Regions from separate parts of the Thiocapsa sp. C2-2m genome, predicted to be linked through region 2. Evidence: predicted binding sites of a transcription regulator. Region 2 holds the regulator's gene; the other holds the start of a gene.
What was found. Region 2 encodes FNR, which switches genes on or off when oxygen is low (the NO sensors DNR and NnrR bind a similar motif). Its sites were predicted from a motif close to TTGATNTANATCAA; they were not measured.
Positions count from the first base shown of each region.

Region 1 (8,234 bases), on a different contig from region 2:
TTGACAACCAGACCCCCGATGGTGTCGAACTCCTCGTCCGAGAAGTCGCTGCCGAAATACGCGTTGAAGTCTTCGATGGTCGTGCGCGCCTTGGCACTGAACTCGTTTTTGCCGCGTCGGAAGATCCCGGGGCCTTCGTCGTAGTCGTGCTCGTCGTCGATCTCCCCGACGATTTGCTCAAGCACGTCCTCGATGGTCACGAGTCCGCCGGCGCTGCCGTACTCGTCGATCACGATCGCCATGTGATTGCGGCTGGAACGAAACTCCTTGAGCAGAACATTGAGGCGCTTGCTCTCGGGCACGAAGACCGCGGAACGCAACAGATCGCGGATGTTGAAGGCGCGTCCGACGTGTTCTCGGCAGAAGGACAGCAGGTCCTTGGCGAGGAGGATGCCGACGACCTCTCCTTTGTCGTCGCCCGTAACGGGGAAACGGGAATGCGCCGACTTGACGGCGATCTCAAGGATCTTTTCCAGCGGGTCGTCGCGCTTGAGAGAGACCATCTCGGCGCGTGGAATCATGATGTCGCGCACGCGCAGATCGGAGACCTGCAACACGCCTTCGATCATGCTTAAGGCGTCGGTATCGAGGAGCTCGCGCTCCTTCGCATCTTTGAGCACCTCCAAGAGCTGCTCCCTGTCTTGTGGCTCGCCCCCGAGCATCTGGCCAATCCGTTCGAACCAGTTGCGTGAACGCGAGCCCTCGCTAGATCGATCGCTGGTCGTCGTGGTCATCGTGTGCTGTTTGATCCTCGTAAGGTGAAGGAAATCCCAAGGCGCCGAGGATACCTGATTCCAAGGTTTCCATCTCTTCGGCATCGTTCTCTGTAAGGTGATCGTAATCAAGCAGATGCAGGACGCCATGCACCACCATGTGGGCCCAGTGGGCCGGCGCGGTCTTGCACTGTTCGTGCGCTTCGCGCTGCACCACATCGGCGCAAATCACGAGATCGCCAAGCAGGTCGACGATCGGATCCTGCGGATCCAGGCCGGTCCCCAGCTCGGGCGGCAGGTCGAACGGAAAGGAAAGGACATTGGTCGGCCCTTCACGCCCGCGATAGGTTGCGTTCAGGGCCGCGCCCTCCTCGGCGCCCACCAAACGGATCGTCAGTACCGCACGCTGTCGCCGACCGGCCAAGGCGGCGGACGCCCAGCGCTCGAAATCGGCCGGGGCCGGGAGATCCGTCGCCTCGCAGGCGATTTGGAGATCCAGATCCAGCGTTACGGGCCGATCGCCGATCATGCCTTCGGCGCTCGTCCCCTCAAGGGAACCGGCTGCTCGAAGGCGTCGTAGGCAGTGACGATGCGCTGAACCAGTGCATGGCGCACCACGTCGCGTGCATTGAAAAAGGTAAAGCTGATGCCCTCGACGTCCTTCAGGATCTCGACCGCCTGACGCAGACCCGAGGGCTGCCCGCGCGGCAGATCGACCTGGGTCACGTCGCCCGTGATCACCGCGGTGGAGCCGAAGCCGATGCGCGTCAGAAACATCTTCATCTGCTCGGGCGTCGTGTTTTGGGCCTCGTCGAGGATGATGAAGGAGTCGTTGAGCGTACGCCCGCGCATGTAGGCCAGCGGGGCGACCTCGATGACGTTGCGCTCAAGCAGCTTGGTGACCTTCTCGAAGCCGAGCATCTCGAAGAGTGCATCGTAGAGCGGACGCAGATAGGGATCGATCTTTTGGGCCAGATCGCCGGGCAGGAATCCCAGGCGCTCGCCCGCCTCAACCGCCGGTCGCACCAGCAAGAGCCGGCGCACGCTGTCGGATTCGAGCGCCTCGACGGCGCAGGCCACTGCAAGATAGGTCTTGCCGGTGCCGGCAGGGCCAACACCGAAGTTGATGTCGTGCTTGAGAATCGCGTGGAGATAGCTCTGCTGGTTGGGTCCGCGCGCCCTTATCAGACCGCGCTTGGTCTTGATGACGACATCCGGCAGACGATCCTCGGCCGACTCCAAGAGCGCGTCGGCCCCGGATTCCTGGAGCCAGAGATGAATCGTCTCGGGCGTGAGGATCTCGGCGGCGGTCTCGACATAGAGATCCCGGAGCAGCTGCTCGCCGAGGCGCACCCCTTCGGGATCGCCGATCAGACGGAAGTTGACGCCGCGATTGCTGATCTCGATGCCGAGTCGGCGCTCCAACTGACGCAGGTGCTGATCGAGCTGGCCGCAGAGATTGGCGAGCCGCACGTTGTCGGCAGGCTCGAGCTCCAAGTCCAGTGTGTGCGGTTGGGTGGACACGGCAGTGGTATTAGTCAAGCGTCGATTCCGCTCATCGCCGTCCGAACCGCTGCGGTGGTGACAAGACGACCGCGCAGCGAGTTGGGGAGCGCCTCGGTGATCTCGATATCGACGAAATCGCCGATCAGCGCAGGCGCACCTGTGAAGTTGACCACGCGGTTGTTTTCGGTCCGACCGGCAAGCTGCAACGGATCCTTGCGCGACGGCCGCTCGACCAAGACGCGCTGAAGGGTGCCGACCATCGCCTGGCTGTAATGTCGGGCATTGTCGTTGATGCGCGCCTGAAGCCGTTCCAGGCGAGCCTTTTTATCGGCAAGCGGCACCTCGTCCGGGTAGTCGGCCGCAGGCGTACCGGGGCGTCGGCTGTAGATGAAGCTGAAGCTCTGATCGAAACCGATCTCCTCGACCAGATCCATGGTCGCCGCAAAGTCGCTCTCGGTCTCGCCGGGAAAGCCGACGATGACGTCGGTGGAGATGCCGATCCCCGGTCGGGCCTGCCGGAGCCGGCGGATCTTGGAGCGATACTCCAGCGCCGTGTGCCCGCGCTTCATGGCGGCGAGGATCCGATCCGAGCCTGACTGCACCGGCAGGTGCACAAAGCCGACGAGCTCCGGCACATCCGCATAGACATCGATCAAGCTGTCCGAAAACTCCACCGGGTGGCTGGTGGTGAAGCGGATACGGTCGATCCCATCGATCGCGGCGACATAACGGATCAGCAGTGCAAGATCCGCGACGTCACCCTCGCCCGCCTCGTCGGTCAAAGCGCCGCGATAGGCATTGACGTTTTGCCCTAGCAGGGTAACCTCGCGCACGCCCTGCTCGGCCAGGGCGGCAACCTCCGCGATCACGTCGTCGAAGGGCCGGCTGATCTCCTCGCCGCGCGTGTAGGGCACGACGCAGTAGGTACAGTATTTGGAGCAGCCCTCCATCACGGAGACGAAGGCGGTCGGTCCTTCGGCTCGGGGTGTCGGCAGGCAATCGAATTTCTCGATCTCGGGGAAGGACACATCCACTTGGGGGGCGTGTCGCTCACCGAGATTTTTGAGCATCTCGGGCAACCGGTGCAGCGTCTGGGGTCCGAACACGATATCGACATAGGGCGCACGCGCACGGATGGCCTCGCCCTCCTGGCTCGCCACGCAACCGCCGACACCGATCACCAGGTCGGGGTTCTGGAGCTTCAATGCCCGCCAACGCCCGAGCTGCGAGAAGACCTTCTCCTGCGCCTTCTCGCGGATCGAGCAGGTGTTGAGCAGCAGGACATCGGCGTCTTCCGCGCGCTCCGTCAGCTCGAGACCCGAAGACGCGTGCAGGACGTCCGCCATGCGGGCGGAGTCGTACTCGTTCATCTGGCAGCCGTGGGTCTGTATGAAAAGCTTGCGGGGCATCGAGGGCATGAGAACGAAGAGGGGCGCGATCGCGCATTAGGCTAGTTGATGGGGTGAGGAGAAACAATCGACAACCCCCGGCCGTCGAGCGACCCGACCGTTCAGATCGGGATCCTCGGGCTTCGGTGACCGGGTGTCAAGCACGCCGATCGTTCTGCACGCGCGCGCCCGAGGGACCCGGAGCGCAATCGGAGAATGCATCCGGGTTGACGCCGGTCAACTTCCCCTCAAACTCTCCAACACAGCATCTAGTTGGCGTTATAGTCCACACCACAAGATATAGTGGCAACGGACAAGAGACGCCTCCATGGGACACCAGCACAGCAACCTGTCGACCCTGCCCTTGCGGGTGCGCAAGCGCGACGGTGTCGAGGTGCGTTTCGATGCTGCCAAGATCGAGTCGGCAATCCAACGTGCGGGGCAGGCGAGCGGCGAGTTCGGTGCGCCCGAGGCGAGTCTGCTGACCGCGCAGGTGGTCAAGGTGCTGGCGCATCGCTACGGGGCCGACCGCCTGCCCGACATCGAAGGCATCCAGGATGTCGTCGAGCAGACGCTGATCAGCGCCAACCATTTCGAAACCGCCCGCAGCTACATCGTCTATCGCGAGCAGCACAAGAAGCTGCGCGACGAGCATCGCACACTGGTCGATGTCGGCGGCTCCATCAACGAGTATCTCGACCGCTCGGATTGGCGCGTCGCGGCCAATGCCAATCAGGGCTACTCGCTCGGCGGCCTGATCCTCAACACCTCGGGCAAGATGATCGCCAACTACTGGTTGAGCCACGTGTACCCGCCCGAGATCGGCCAGGCCCATCGCGACGGCGACATCCATATCCATGATCTGGACATGCTCTCCGGCTACTGCGCCGGCTGGTCGCTGCGCACCCTGCTCAACGAGGGGCTGAACGGGGTTCCGGGCAAGGTCGAGGCGGGGCCCCCCAAGCACATGTCCTCGGCGATCGGGCAGATCGTCAACTTTCTCGGCACGCTGCAGAACGAGTGGGCCGGCGCACAGGCGTTTTCCAGCTTCGACACCTACATGGCGCCCTTCGTGCGCGTCGACGGGCTGGATTACCCGCACGTCAAGCAGGCGATCCAGGAGCTGATCTACAACCTGAATGTGCCGTCGCGCTGGGGTTGTCAGTGTGTCGACGAAGAGACCGAGTGCCTGACCGAGAACGGCTGGAAGCGACACGACCAAATTGCCCCGGGCGAGAAGATCGCCACAATCGACTGGCGCACCAATCAGCTTGAATACCTGGAGCCGCTGGCGATTACCGCCTACGACTTCGACGGCGACATGTACGTCCTGCGCAACCGCACGCAGGAGCAATGGGTCACGCCACGGCACAAGATCCTGCGCAAGGTCTTCAACAGCGACGACCGCTGGGTGCTGGAAGACATCGAAACCGTTGCGGAGCTGAAGTCCCCGGTGATCGTTCCCAATGCCTGGGAGACCACGTCGACGCTTGAGGTCGACGACAAGCTCGTGATGCTGATGGCCTGGGTGGTCGCCGAGGGCAATTTCGACTTCAGCGACGGTCGCCGCCGGGTGGCCCTCTATCAGTCGACTGGAAATCCCGAAGACGCCGCCGAGATCGAGTGGCTGTTGCATGAGCTCGATCTGAGCTGGCATCGCTACGAGCACACCGGGACCTACGCCAATGTCCCCGTCTGCCGCTATCGTCTGAACCGGGACGCGAGCGACTTCGTGCTCGGGTATCTCGAGCGCAAGTGTGTTCCCGGATTCATCCGCACCCTGTCGGTCCGGCAGATCCGACTCTTCCTGGACACCTACGTGAAGGGCGACGGCAGCGTCGAGGAGAGCGGACGCGTCCGGATCTACACCAACGACCGGGAGAATCTCGATGCCCTGCAGGAGTTGTGCGCATTGGCCGGCTACGGCAGCACGGTCGATACGCGCAAAGACTCCGGCGTGCATGTCCTCAACATCATCCGCAACCGCGACACCTATATCCAGCTCATCGAGCGCAAGCCTTACAAGGGCCTGGTCTGGTGCCCGACCACCCGGAACGGCACCTTTGTCGCACGCCGTCGCGGCAAGACCTTCGTCACCGGCAACACGCCTTTCACCAATCTGACCTTCGACTGGGTCTGCCCCGAGGATCTGCGCGAGCAGGTGCCGGTGATCGCCGGTGTGGAGCAGGCTTTCACTTACGGCGATCTCCAGGCCGAGATGGACCTGATCAATCGGGCCTATATCGAGGTGATGACCGAGGGCGATGCCAAGGGGCGGATCTTCACCTTCCCGATCCCGACCTACAACATCACCACCGATTTCCCGTGGGACAGCGAGAACGCGGAGCATCTGTTCGAGATGACGGCGAAGTATGGCCTGCCCTACTTCCAGAATTTCCTGAACTCCGAGCTGACACCGAACATGGTGCGGTCCATGTGCTGCCGGCTCCAGTTGGATCTGCGCGAGCTTCTGAAGCGCGGCAATGGGCTCTTCGGCTCGGCCGAGCAGACCGGCTCGCTCGGCGTCGTGACCATCAACTGTGCGCGGCTCGGCTTTACCCACCGGGGCGACGAGGCCGGGCTGCTGGCCCGGCTCGACAGGCTCCTGGACCTCTCGCGCAACAGTCTCGAGATCAAACGCAAGGTCATCCAGCGTCACATGGATGCCGGACTCTTCCCCTACACCAAGCGGTATCTCGGCACATTGCGCAACCATTTCTCGACCATCGGCGTGAACGGGATCAACGAGCTGATCCGCAACTTCACCGACGATGACGAGGACATCACGACGGCATGGGGTCACTCCATGGCCTGCCGGATCCTGGATCATGTTCGCACTCGGATGGTCGAGTTTCAGGAATCGACCGGCAACATGTACAACCTGGAGGCCACACCGGCTGAAGGCACGACCTACCGCTTCGCCCGCGAGGACAAGAAGCGCTTTCCGGACATCCTCCAAGCCGGCACGTCCGAAACGCCCTATTACACCAACAGCTCGCAACTGCCGGTGGGCTATACGGACGACCCTTTCGAGGCGCTCGCCATGCAGGAGGCACTGCAAACCAAATACACGGGCGGGACGGTGCTGCACCTCTACATGAACGAGCAGATCTCGACGACCGACGCCTGCAAACGGCTGGTGCGTCGAGCGCTGGAGAATTTCCGTCAGCCCTACATCACGGTGACGCCGGTGTTCTCGATCTGCCCCAAACACGGCTACATCGCGGGCGAGCACGAATTCTGTCCGGTCTGCGACCGCGAGCTGATCGCACGCAAGACCGCGGCATTCGCAGAGACAGCGGCCTAGGTCGATCCATACACACCGAACGCCCGACCGCTCGCCAGAGCAACGACCAACACACAGTCATCCGAAACGACATCAGGAGCGAGACCATGGCCAATCCAACCATCGAGCTGAAGACCGATGAACGCACCCGTTGCGAGGTCTGGACCCGCGTCATGGGCTACCATCGCCCGGTTTCGGCCTTCAATGCCGGCAAGCGCGCCGAGCACGCCGAGCGCTGCTACTTCACCGAGACGCCCAACGGATCGGCGATCCGCCAAGAGCGCCGTGCCGCCGCCTAGGCATTCAAGCCGAATCGAGCCGTTCGACCCAACACACCCATGTCTCGACTAACCCCCTGCCCAAACGACGTCGATCGTCAGACCACCGCGGACCCGGCGAGCTCGGGGGACGTGGAGTACTTGCGGATCGGCGGCTTCGTTCCGCTGACGACGATCGACTACCCGGGCGAGCTCGCCGCGGTGATCTTCCTGCAAGGCTGCACGTGGCGTTGTCGCTACTGCCAGAACGGCCCCTTGATCGACCCGAACGCTACGCCGGTCATGGCCTGGTCGGAGATCCGCAGATTCCTCGAGCGTCGCCGCGGACTGCTCGATGCGGTTGTCTTCAGCGGCGGGGAGCCGACCCTCCAGTCGGCGCTCGCCTCGGCCATGACCGAGGTTCGGGATCTCGGGTTCAAGGTCGGTCTGCACACTGCGGGGTCCGCGCCGAGACGCTTGGCGCTGCTCTTACCCTTGCTGGATTGGGTGGCTCTGGACATCAAGGCGTTGCCCGAGGACTATCCCGCCATTACAGGCAGCGCGCGATCCGGCGAGGCGGCCTGGGAGAGCTTGTCGCTGATCCAGGCGTCCGGTGTTTCGTTCGAGGTCCGCACCACTGTCATGCCGCACTGGACTGCACGCGATCTCGAGACGCTCGCCGCGGCGCTCGCGCAAAAGGGCGTGCGCCGATATGCCGTTCAGGCCTGCGAGACTCGAAACGCCCTGGATCCTCTCCTCCCCCCGCCCGCAATACCGCTCGCACAGCTCGCCGCCGCAATCGATACCGCATTCTTCGACCGATTCCTCCTACGAGGCCACTAACGCGCCGGAGGGGACCTGCCCGCCCCCGGTGCTCAGGACCGAATCAACTCTCCGTCAACGACCCAGCATTGCACCGAGCGCATCGGCGTCGACCGGGCGGCTGAACAGATAACCCTGCGCGAGGTCGCAGCCCTGCGCGACGAGGAAATCGCGCTGCTCGGGTTGTTCCACACCCTCCGCAAGCACACTCAGGTCAAGCGCTTGGGCCATCGCGATGATGGCACGTGTCAGCTCCGTATCC
Region 1 covers NZ_JBBWVD010000002.1:148,574-156,807, reverse strand. The annotation lists gene AADX97_RS02065 (HlyC/CorC family transporter) at 1-734, opposite strand, end outside; gene ybeY (rRNA maturation RNase YbeY) at 706-1,242, opposite strand; gene AADX97_RS02055 (PhoH family protein) at 1,239-2,237, opposite strand; gene miaB (tRNA (N6-isopentenyl adenosine(37)-C2)-methylthiotransferase MiaB) at 2,252-3,628, opposite strand; gene AADX97_RS02045 (ribonucleoside triphosphate reductase) at 3,936-6,914, shown strand; gene nrdD (anaerobic ribonucleoside-triphosphate reductase) at 7,001-7,192, shown strand; gene AADX97_RS02035 (anaerobic ribonucleoside-triphosphate reductase activating protein) at 7,232-7,993, shown strand; gene AADX97_RS02030 (putative bifunctional diguanylate cyclase/phosphodiesterase) at 8,048-8,234, opposite strand, start outside.
Region 1: AADX97_RS02045 (ribonucleoside triphosphate reductase) is a predicted target of FNR. The motif match lies at 3,835-3,848, and genes of this name have one in related genera.

Region 2 (8,234 bases):
GTCTCGGCTCAAGGCGCTGTAGGGGAAGCGGACATGCCCGAAACGAATGAGGAGCACAGCTACGGCCAGTATCAGGATGGCGATCGAGGTGGCGATGATCGCGGCCTCGGTCATCTCTTTCATGTCGATGATCAGGTGGCGGGCGAGGGCAACCATCGCGATGTAGAGTGGCATGCGGATCGGCAAGGCGCCGGATTGCAGGTAGATGCCGACCATCGTCAGCACCTCGAGATAGATGAACAATAAGAGAAGATCGCCAAGACTCACCTCGCGGCGCTCGACCATCTCCATGATCTCCTGGATACCGGCAATAACCGTCGCGATGGCGATCACCACCAGACCGAGCATCTCGATCCCGGAGAGTACACGTCCGCTGACCGACACGATGCGCGATTTCGATGGCTCTGGGTTCATGGCAAGATCTCGATCGGCGTCCCGTCGACGGTCAGTGACAAAATTTCGTCGATCTCATGGTTGGAGACCGCGATGCACCCCAGTGTCCAATCATCCTCGATCCACGTCGAGCGGTTTTTTCCGTTTGGTTGGCCGTGGATCATGATCATTCCTCCCGGCGGCTCACCCCGGCGCTCAGCCCGCCACCGGTCGCCCAGGCTAGGATAGGAGATATGCAGCGCCTTATGGAAGCGGCTGCGGTCGTTCCGTCGATCGATCAGGTAACGTCCCTCGGGGGTACGGCCGTCGCCTTCGCGTGTCTTGTGCCCGATCGGTTGAAACCCGAGCGCGATGTCATAGCTCCGCAAGGCCCGCTCGCCGCGCATCAGGTAGAGGCGACGCTCGGTCTTCTTGACGACCAACCGGTCTGCCTTGCCCGAGGGTGCGCGATGGGAGTGGTCGAGGTTACGTGGGGCGCCAGGATCTGCGATGGGAAGATACGACATCGCCGCTGAGTGCGCCGAGAACATCGACAGCACCGCGGCGATGATCAAGGCGCGACCTGCTGCTCCGCCAGATTTCCCCTTCGCGTCACGACAGATCGAAGGCATGCGATTTGATGTCGGCGAGACTGACGACCTCAAGCGCGCGCTCGTGGGTCGCCCTCAGTACGACGCGCGGGGCTACGCCGGCTTCGAGGGCCTCTTGCCACCGCGCAGCACAGAGGCACCAGCGGTCGCCCGGCTTGAGACCGGGAAAACCGTATTCGGGTTGGGGGGTCACGAGGTCGTTGCCGCGGGCGAGACTCAACTCAAGGAACTCGCGGGTCATGCGGGCGCACACCGTGTGGGATCCCGCGTCCCGCGGGCCGGTCTCGCACTTACCGTTGCGCGCGAAGCCGGTCAAGGGATCGGTCGAGCAGACCTCGAGCGGTTCACCCAAGACGTTTTTGTGATTCATCATCGAGCTGTCCCTTCGGAAGTGCCTATAGAAGCGCTCGCGCGCCCCGTTGAAGTGTACCAGCCCAATGGATCTACTGTCAGGAGGTTGGAGCCCGCCCGGGCGGATAGATGAGGATCAGGTCGCCGGGATTCAGCCGCGTCTGGGCGAGCCGATTCCAACGCTGGAGATCCTTGACACTCACGCCGTAACGTTTTGCCAGTGTCTTGATCGAGTCGCCTTTGGTGACTAGGTGCGTGATCAAGGCGGAGTCATCGGTGGCCTGGACCTTGAGTGTTTGACCCGGGAGCAGCGGCTCGCGAACGGAGATGCCGTTCAGCTCCGCGAGTGTGCGCGGCTCGATACCGTTCGCGCGGGCGATCGAGGCGATGGTTTCGCCACCCTTCACCGCATGGATCTTATGGCGCTCGGCGCGTGCGACCTTCGAGCGGGTCGCGGCGCTGGGTCGGGATTGGGCCACGGCGGCCATAGCCGGCATGATCTGGACCTGGCCCATCTTCTTGCCGATCCGCTGACCGGTCCCGACCGGCACCAAGATATGGCCGGGGCTGTCGGGGGCCGTCCGTCCGAGCTTGAGTGCGGGGTTGAGACGCTGCAGCTCGTAGAGCTGAACGCCGGTCGCCGAGGCAACCCGGTTCAAATCGACCGGCTGCTGCGTGCGGACCACCTCGAGCTGGGGACGATCGGGCACCGGCGGAAGATTGAGGCCGTAGCGGGCCGGTGCGGCGACCAAGCGTGCGGTGGCGAGGATCTGTGGAACGTAGTGCTTGGTTTCGTTCGGAAGGTTGAGTGACCAGTAGTCGGTCGGCTTGCCGCTGCGGCGATTGGCGGCCTGTGCGGCGGCCACGCGACCCGGACCGCAGTTGTACGCAGCCATGGCGAGCGTCCAGTCGCCGTCGAAGCGTCGGTTGAGCTGCTCGAGATAGTCGAGTGCCGCGCCGGTGGACGCCAGCGGGTCACGTCGGCCGTCGTACCAGGCATCTTGTCGTAAGCCCATCTCAAGCCCGGTGTAGGGCATGAACTGCCAAATCCCGGCGGCCGCCTTGGGCGATGTCGCAACCGGATTGAACCGGCTTTCGACATGGGGCAGGAAGGCGAGCTCCATCGGCAGTCCGCGCCGCTCGATCTCGGTCACGATCATATGCAGATAAGGCATCCCCTGCTGGGACATCCTGGAGAGATACTGGGGGTCTCGGCGGAAGCGCTCCACCGTGCTGTCGATGCGGGCGTCTGCGTAGAGATCGAGGGTCATCCCGGTGCGGACACGGTTCCAGAGGTCACCGCGCGAATCCACACGCCCGGCGGTGCGTCTTTCCATGACCACAACATCCGTGGCCGGTCGGACGTAACCGTATTCGCGCGCGGAAACCATGCCTGAGTAGCCGGGGTCTCCGAGGTCGTTCTCGACATGTCGGGTCTCCGTCGCACAACCGTTCAAGATCAGCGTCAGGACGCCGAGCGCGCCGAGCGAGCGCACCAAACGAGCGGCATCAAGCATCTTTCCCCCCTAACAATCCCTAGTAAGTGATTGTATATTTGAGTTTTCTAGGAATTAGAAAAGCATCATACCCAAAGCCGGCCTTCAATTCCAGATCCAATTCCAGATTGGGCCGCAGAAAATTCGCCTGCACGCCTGCACGACAGTGCGCTCAAACACGGTTAACATGCGCGTCTCGAAGAGGCATCGGCATGACTGTGCGCAATGGTCCGGGGTCACCCCTGGCAGAACTACAAGACTGGTACCGGTCGCCGCTCGGAGCCGAGGTGGCGGCGCTTGAGAGTGCGTGTGTGGAGCGGCTGCTGAGCGACACCTTCGGCTATTACCTGGTCCAGATCGGCGTGACCGAGAGCTTTCGAGACGCCATGGCCTCAAGTCGAATCCGCCATCGGATCCTCATGCCCTGCGAGCAGCCCTCGGGTCACGGTGGACGCGAGATCGTCGGATTGCCGAGCCGGTTGCCGCTTGCGAGCGATTCGATCGACGCCATCCTGCTGCCCCATACCTTGGATTTTTCGCCCGATCCGGATGCGGTGCTGCGCGAGGTCGAGCGCGTCCTGATCCCGGAGGGTCGAGTGATCGTGCTGGGCTTCAACGCGCTCAGTGCCTGGGGTCTTTGGTCCCTGCTGCGCGGTTCGGCGACGCAGGTGCCTTGGTGCGGGCGTTTCCGCACCGCTTATCAGATCGAGGATCGGTTGTCCGTGTTGGGTTTCGATATCGAGATTCGAGAGCACATCATGTTTCGGCCGCCGTTCCGGCGCGCCTTGGGACCGAGCTGTGCGGCATTCGACACCTTGGGGCGGCGACTCTGGCCGATTCTGGGCGGTGTCTATTTGATTCGGGCCGTCAAGCGGGTGGCTACCTTGACGCCGCTGCGCCCGGCTTGGGGGCGGCGCTCGCTGTTGCGCGGCGGTGCGGCGGAGCCGACGACACGCAGGGCCGGTCATGCCTGATTGCGTGCGCGCCTACACCGACGGTGCCTGCAAGGGCAATCCGGGGCCCGGGGGCTGGGGTGTCCTGTTGCGATGGGGCGACGTCGAGAAGGAGCTGTGCGGCGGCGAGCGCGCGACCACCAACAACCGCATGGAGCTGATGGCGGTCATCATGGCGCTGGAGACCATGAAGCGTCCGACCTGTCTGGAGATCGTCACCGACTCTCAATACGTCAAACGCGGGGTCGAGGAATGGATGCCGCGTTGGAAACGCAACGGCTGGCAGACGGCCGAACGCAAGCCCGTGAAGAATCGCGACCTTTGGGAGCGTCTGGATACCGCGATCGGCGGCCATCAGGTGCGCTGGAAGTGGGTCAAGGGCCATGCCGGTCATGCCGAGAACGAGCGTGCGGACCGACTGGCAAATCGCGGGATCGGGGGCTGAATCGCGTCCGGCATGACATGCGCGGTCTTCGCGTCGACTCGGCGTCGCGTGACTCGGCTGACTTCGGCGCAGACGCGATTCAGATATCGGAATTTTTCTCTTTAAACCGCGTCAGGTACGAGCCATTTGGAGTCCTCGGGGATTTGCTTTCCTGCAACGCGGCGGGTTTCACTTAGGACGCGGTTTAAATGAGACAGATTGTGCTCGATACCGAGACCACGGGTCTCGACCCCCAGGCTGGCCATCGCATCATCGAAATCGGTTGTGTCGAGCTGATCGACCGCCGCCTGACCGGAAACAACTTCCACCGCTATCTTCAGCCGGATCGCCAGATCGATGCGGGCGCCTCCGACGTGCACGGGATCACCAACGCCTTTCTCGCCGACAAGCCGCGCTTCGCCGAGATCGCCGAGGGCTTCCTGGACTATTTGGAAGGGGCCGAGCTGATCATTCACAACGCGGCCTTCGATCTCGGGTTTCTCGATCGCGAGATTACCGGCTGGAATGCCGAAGTACCGCGGATCGGGGATCGATGCGAGGTGATGGATACGCTACTCATGGCTCGGCGCATCCATCCGGGGCAGCGCAACAGCCTCGATGCCTTGTGCAAGCGCTACGGCGTGGATCATCGCCATCGCGACCTACACGGGGCTCTGCTCGATGCCGAGATCCTGGCGGATGTCTATCTCGCCATGACCGGTGGGCAGGTGGCCTTGAGTCTCGGGGAGGATCTCGCGACGCCGTCTCATGCCGGGCCGAACGCTCGGCAGCGCGGCCGACTGGATCCGAGTCGGCCGCGATTGCGGGTGACTCAGGCCGATCCGGCCGCGCTCGCCGCCCACGCCGAGCGACTCGCGGCGATCCAGGCGGCAAGTGCCGAAGGTTGTCTTTGGCTTCGCGCCGAGGGATGACACCGCTCGCGGTCTAAACCGCGCCCGGCGCAAGATGCGTCATCGAGATCCTGTGTGGTCTTTTGGAACCCCGCAGTCTCGGCGGAGACGCCGTTTGGAATTTTATCGTTTCAATTTCCTAAACTGCGCCGACTCCGAGGGTTGTCGATCGCTCCGGGGCAGATCCAGTCCGACGAGCATCCCAAAGCCGCAGCGGGCGCAGTTTAGCTCTGCTGCTGTTGGCGCCGATTCTGCCCGGCGCCGCCCACCAGCGACTCCAGCGTGTCCACGTCGAGCAACTGAATGTGCTTGCGGTCGACGTTCATCAGGCCATCGTCCTGGAAACGCGTGAAGAGTCGGCTGACGGTCTCGACGGCGAGACCCAGGTAGTTACCAATCTCGTGTCGGGACATGCTCAGATAGAAGTCGGTCGCGGACAATCCGCGTTTGTGCAGTCGCTTGGACAGGCTAAGCAGGAAGGCGGCGAGCCGCTCTTCGGCGTTCTTTTTACCGAGGAGCAAGAGCATGTCCGTGTCGTGCCCGATCTCTTTGCTGAGCAGCCGATACATCTGATGCTGAAGACTTGGAATGGTCGCCGTGAGCTCTTCGAGCCGGGTGAAAGGGATCTCGCAGATGGCGGATGTCTCGAGCACCTTGGCCGAGCAGGCGTGGATGTCCTTGTCGATCGCATCCAACCCGATCACCTCGCCCGGAAGATGAAAACCCAGCACCTGCTCGCCGCCCTCGGGGCTGGGGGCAAAGGTCTTCACGGAGCCGGTCTTCACAACATAGAGCGAACGAAATCGGTCCCCGTCGCGAAACAAAAAGTCACCCCGGTGAAGCGGTCGTGTTCGCTTTACGATCTCGTCGAGTCGCTCCACATCGTCCGGTGCAAGGCCCATCGGCAAACAGAGCGACGACAGGGAGCAGTTCCTGCAGGCGATGCGAATGGTCTCCAACGAGATGACTTTATGATGGCTCACAGCATCGCCCCACAATCTTCGATCGCCTGATTTTGAACCGTCGTTTGATCTGGATCAAGCGAAGATTATCTTCTTGTCATCGGGTCGACCTGAACCCGCAAGAAAAGGCCGCGCCCTCGCGGGCGCGGCCTTGACGCGAGCCTGACGAATCGGCGTTCGGCTTACTTCGCTTCGCCGGTCGCGGGGGCAGCGGGCGCGGCGTAGGGCGCAGCATACGGCACGCCGTAGTAGGGGGTGCCGTAACCCGGATAGCCATAGCCGTAGCCGGGGTAACCGTAACCGTAGCCTGGATAGCCGTAACCGTAGCCGCGTCCGTAGCCGCGACCACGTCCGTAGCCGCGACCGCCGCCGCTCATGTTCATGTTGAAGTCGCCCCAGCCGTCGCCGAGCATGTCGCCGAACAAGTCGCCGAGACCGGAGCCATAACCGGGCCCGTAGCCGCCGTAGCCCGGACCGCCCCAACCCGGTCCCCACCACGCCTGGGCCGGGCTCACGGCGAAGGCGGCGGCGCCTGCGATTACGGCGGCACTCAACAATTTCGCTGTTTGATGCATCGTTGACGCTCCTCTATTGACATTTGACATTCATCATCAACAACATCGATCAAGGCCGCTGCGACGCCGCCCGATCCTGACGAGCGCCGGCAGCGCCGAGAGGGTGTGTTTCGTGACTTGCGAAACGCCGTCAAATATACCCAGATCTCTGGATTTTGTGAAGTTTGCCGGGGCCGGCCCGGGGCCGGCGGCAGGGTTCGGGCGTGCGATGGTCGTCCCGAGTGCTCGGGTCAGCGCGCGCCTGTATCCCCGTTGAGCGGATCCGGGGATTTTGGTAGCGTGTCGGCGGATACGGGCCATCGCCCTCGACTGCCTCCTCGACCCCCATGACCAAGTTCATCTTCATCACCGGCGGTGTTGTCTCGTCGCTCGGTAAAGGCATCGCGTCGGCGTCTCTCGGGGCGCTGTTGGAGGCTCGCGGCCTGCGGGTGACCATGATCAAGCTCGATCCCTATATCAACGTGGATCCGGGCACCATGAGTCCGTTCCAGCACGGCGAGGTCTATGTGACCGACGACGGGGCGGAGACCGACCTGGATCTCGGCCACTACGAGCGCTTCCTGCGCACCCCGATGGGTCGCAACAACAACTTCACGACCGGGCAGATCTACGAGAGCGTCATCCGCAAGGAGCGGCGCGGCGACTATCTCGGGCGGACGGTCCAGGTCATCCCGCACATCACCGACGAGATCAAGCAGGCGATCCGTCTGGGCGCCGAGGGCGCCGACGTGGCCATGGTCGAGATCGGCGGCACCGTGGGCGACATCGAATCCTTGCCCTTCCTCGAGGCGATCCGCCAGATGCGGGTGGAGGAGGGGCGCGAGAACGCGCTCTTCATGCATTTAACCTTGGTGCCCTATATCCGCACCGCCGGCGAGATCAAGACCAAGCCCACGCAGCACTCGGTCAAAGAGCTGCGCTCCATCGGTATCCAGCCGGACATCCTTTTGTGTCGGGCGGAGAAGCACCTGCCGGACGAGGAGCGGCGCAAGATCGCGCTCTTCACCAATGTGACCGAGGACGCGGTCATCTCGGCGGTGGATGCGGACAATATCTACCGCATCCCGCGCTTGCTGCACGACCAGAAGCTCGACGAGCTGGTGGTGCGCCAGTTCCGGATCGAGGCCCCAGAGGCGGATCTGTCCGAATGGGATCGCGTCCTGGAAGGTTTCGATCACCCCGAGCAGGTCGTCCGTGTCGGCATGGTCGGCAAGTACATGCACCTCACCGAGGCATACAAATCGCTCTCCGAGGCGTTGGCCCATGCCGGCGTGCACACCAAGACCAAGGTCGAGATCGTCTATACGGATTCGGAGGTGATTGAGCAGGAGGGGACCGACAGTCTCGATGGGCTCGACGCCATCCTGGTCCCGGGCGGGTTCGGCGAGCGCGGGATCGAAGGCAAGATCCAGGCGGCCCGATACGCACGCGAGCACCGCATCCCCTATCTCGGGATTTGTCTGGGGATGCAGGTCGCCGTCATCGAGTACGGGCGTCACGTCGCCGGCCTGGATGGCGCGCACAGCACCGAGTTCGATCGCCGGACGCCCCATCCCGTGATCGCGCTCATCACCGAGTG
Region 2 covers NZ_JBBWVD010000001.1:188,486-196,719, reverse strand. The annotation lists gene AADX97_RS00875 (phosphate-starvation-inducible protein PsiE) at 1-414, opposite strand, end outside; gene AADX97_RS00870 (murein L,D-transpeptidase family protein) at 411-947, opposite strand; gene AADX97_RS00865 (DUF2237 family protein) at 985-1,356, opposite strand; gene AADX97_RS00860 (transglycosylase SLT domain-containing protein) at 1,433-2,851, opposite strand; gene AADX97_RS00855 (class I SAM-dependent methyltransferase) at 3,043-3,804, shown strand; gene rnhA (ribonuclease HI) at 3,797-4,228, shown strand; gene dnaQ (DNA polymerase III subunit epsilon) at 4,417-5,139, shown strand; gene fnr (fumarate/nitrate reduction transcriptional regulator Fnr) at 5,343-6,101, opposite strand; gene AADX97_RS00835 (sulfur globule family protein) at 6,263-6,655, opposite strand; gene AADX97_RS00830 (CTP synthase) at 6,982-8,234, shown strand, end outside.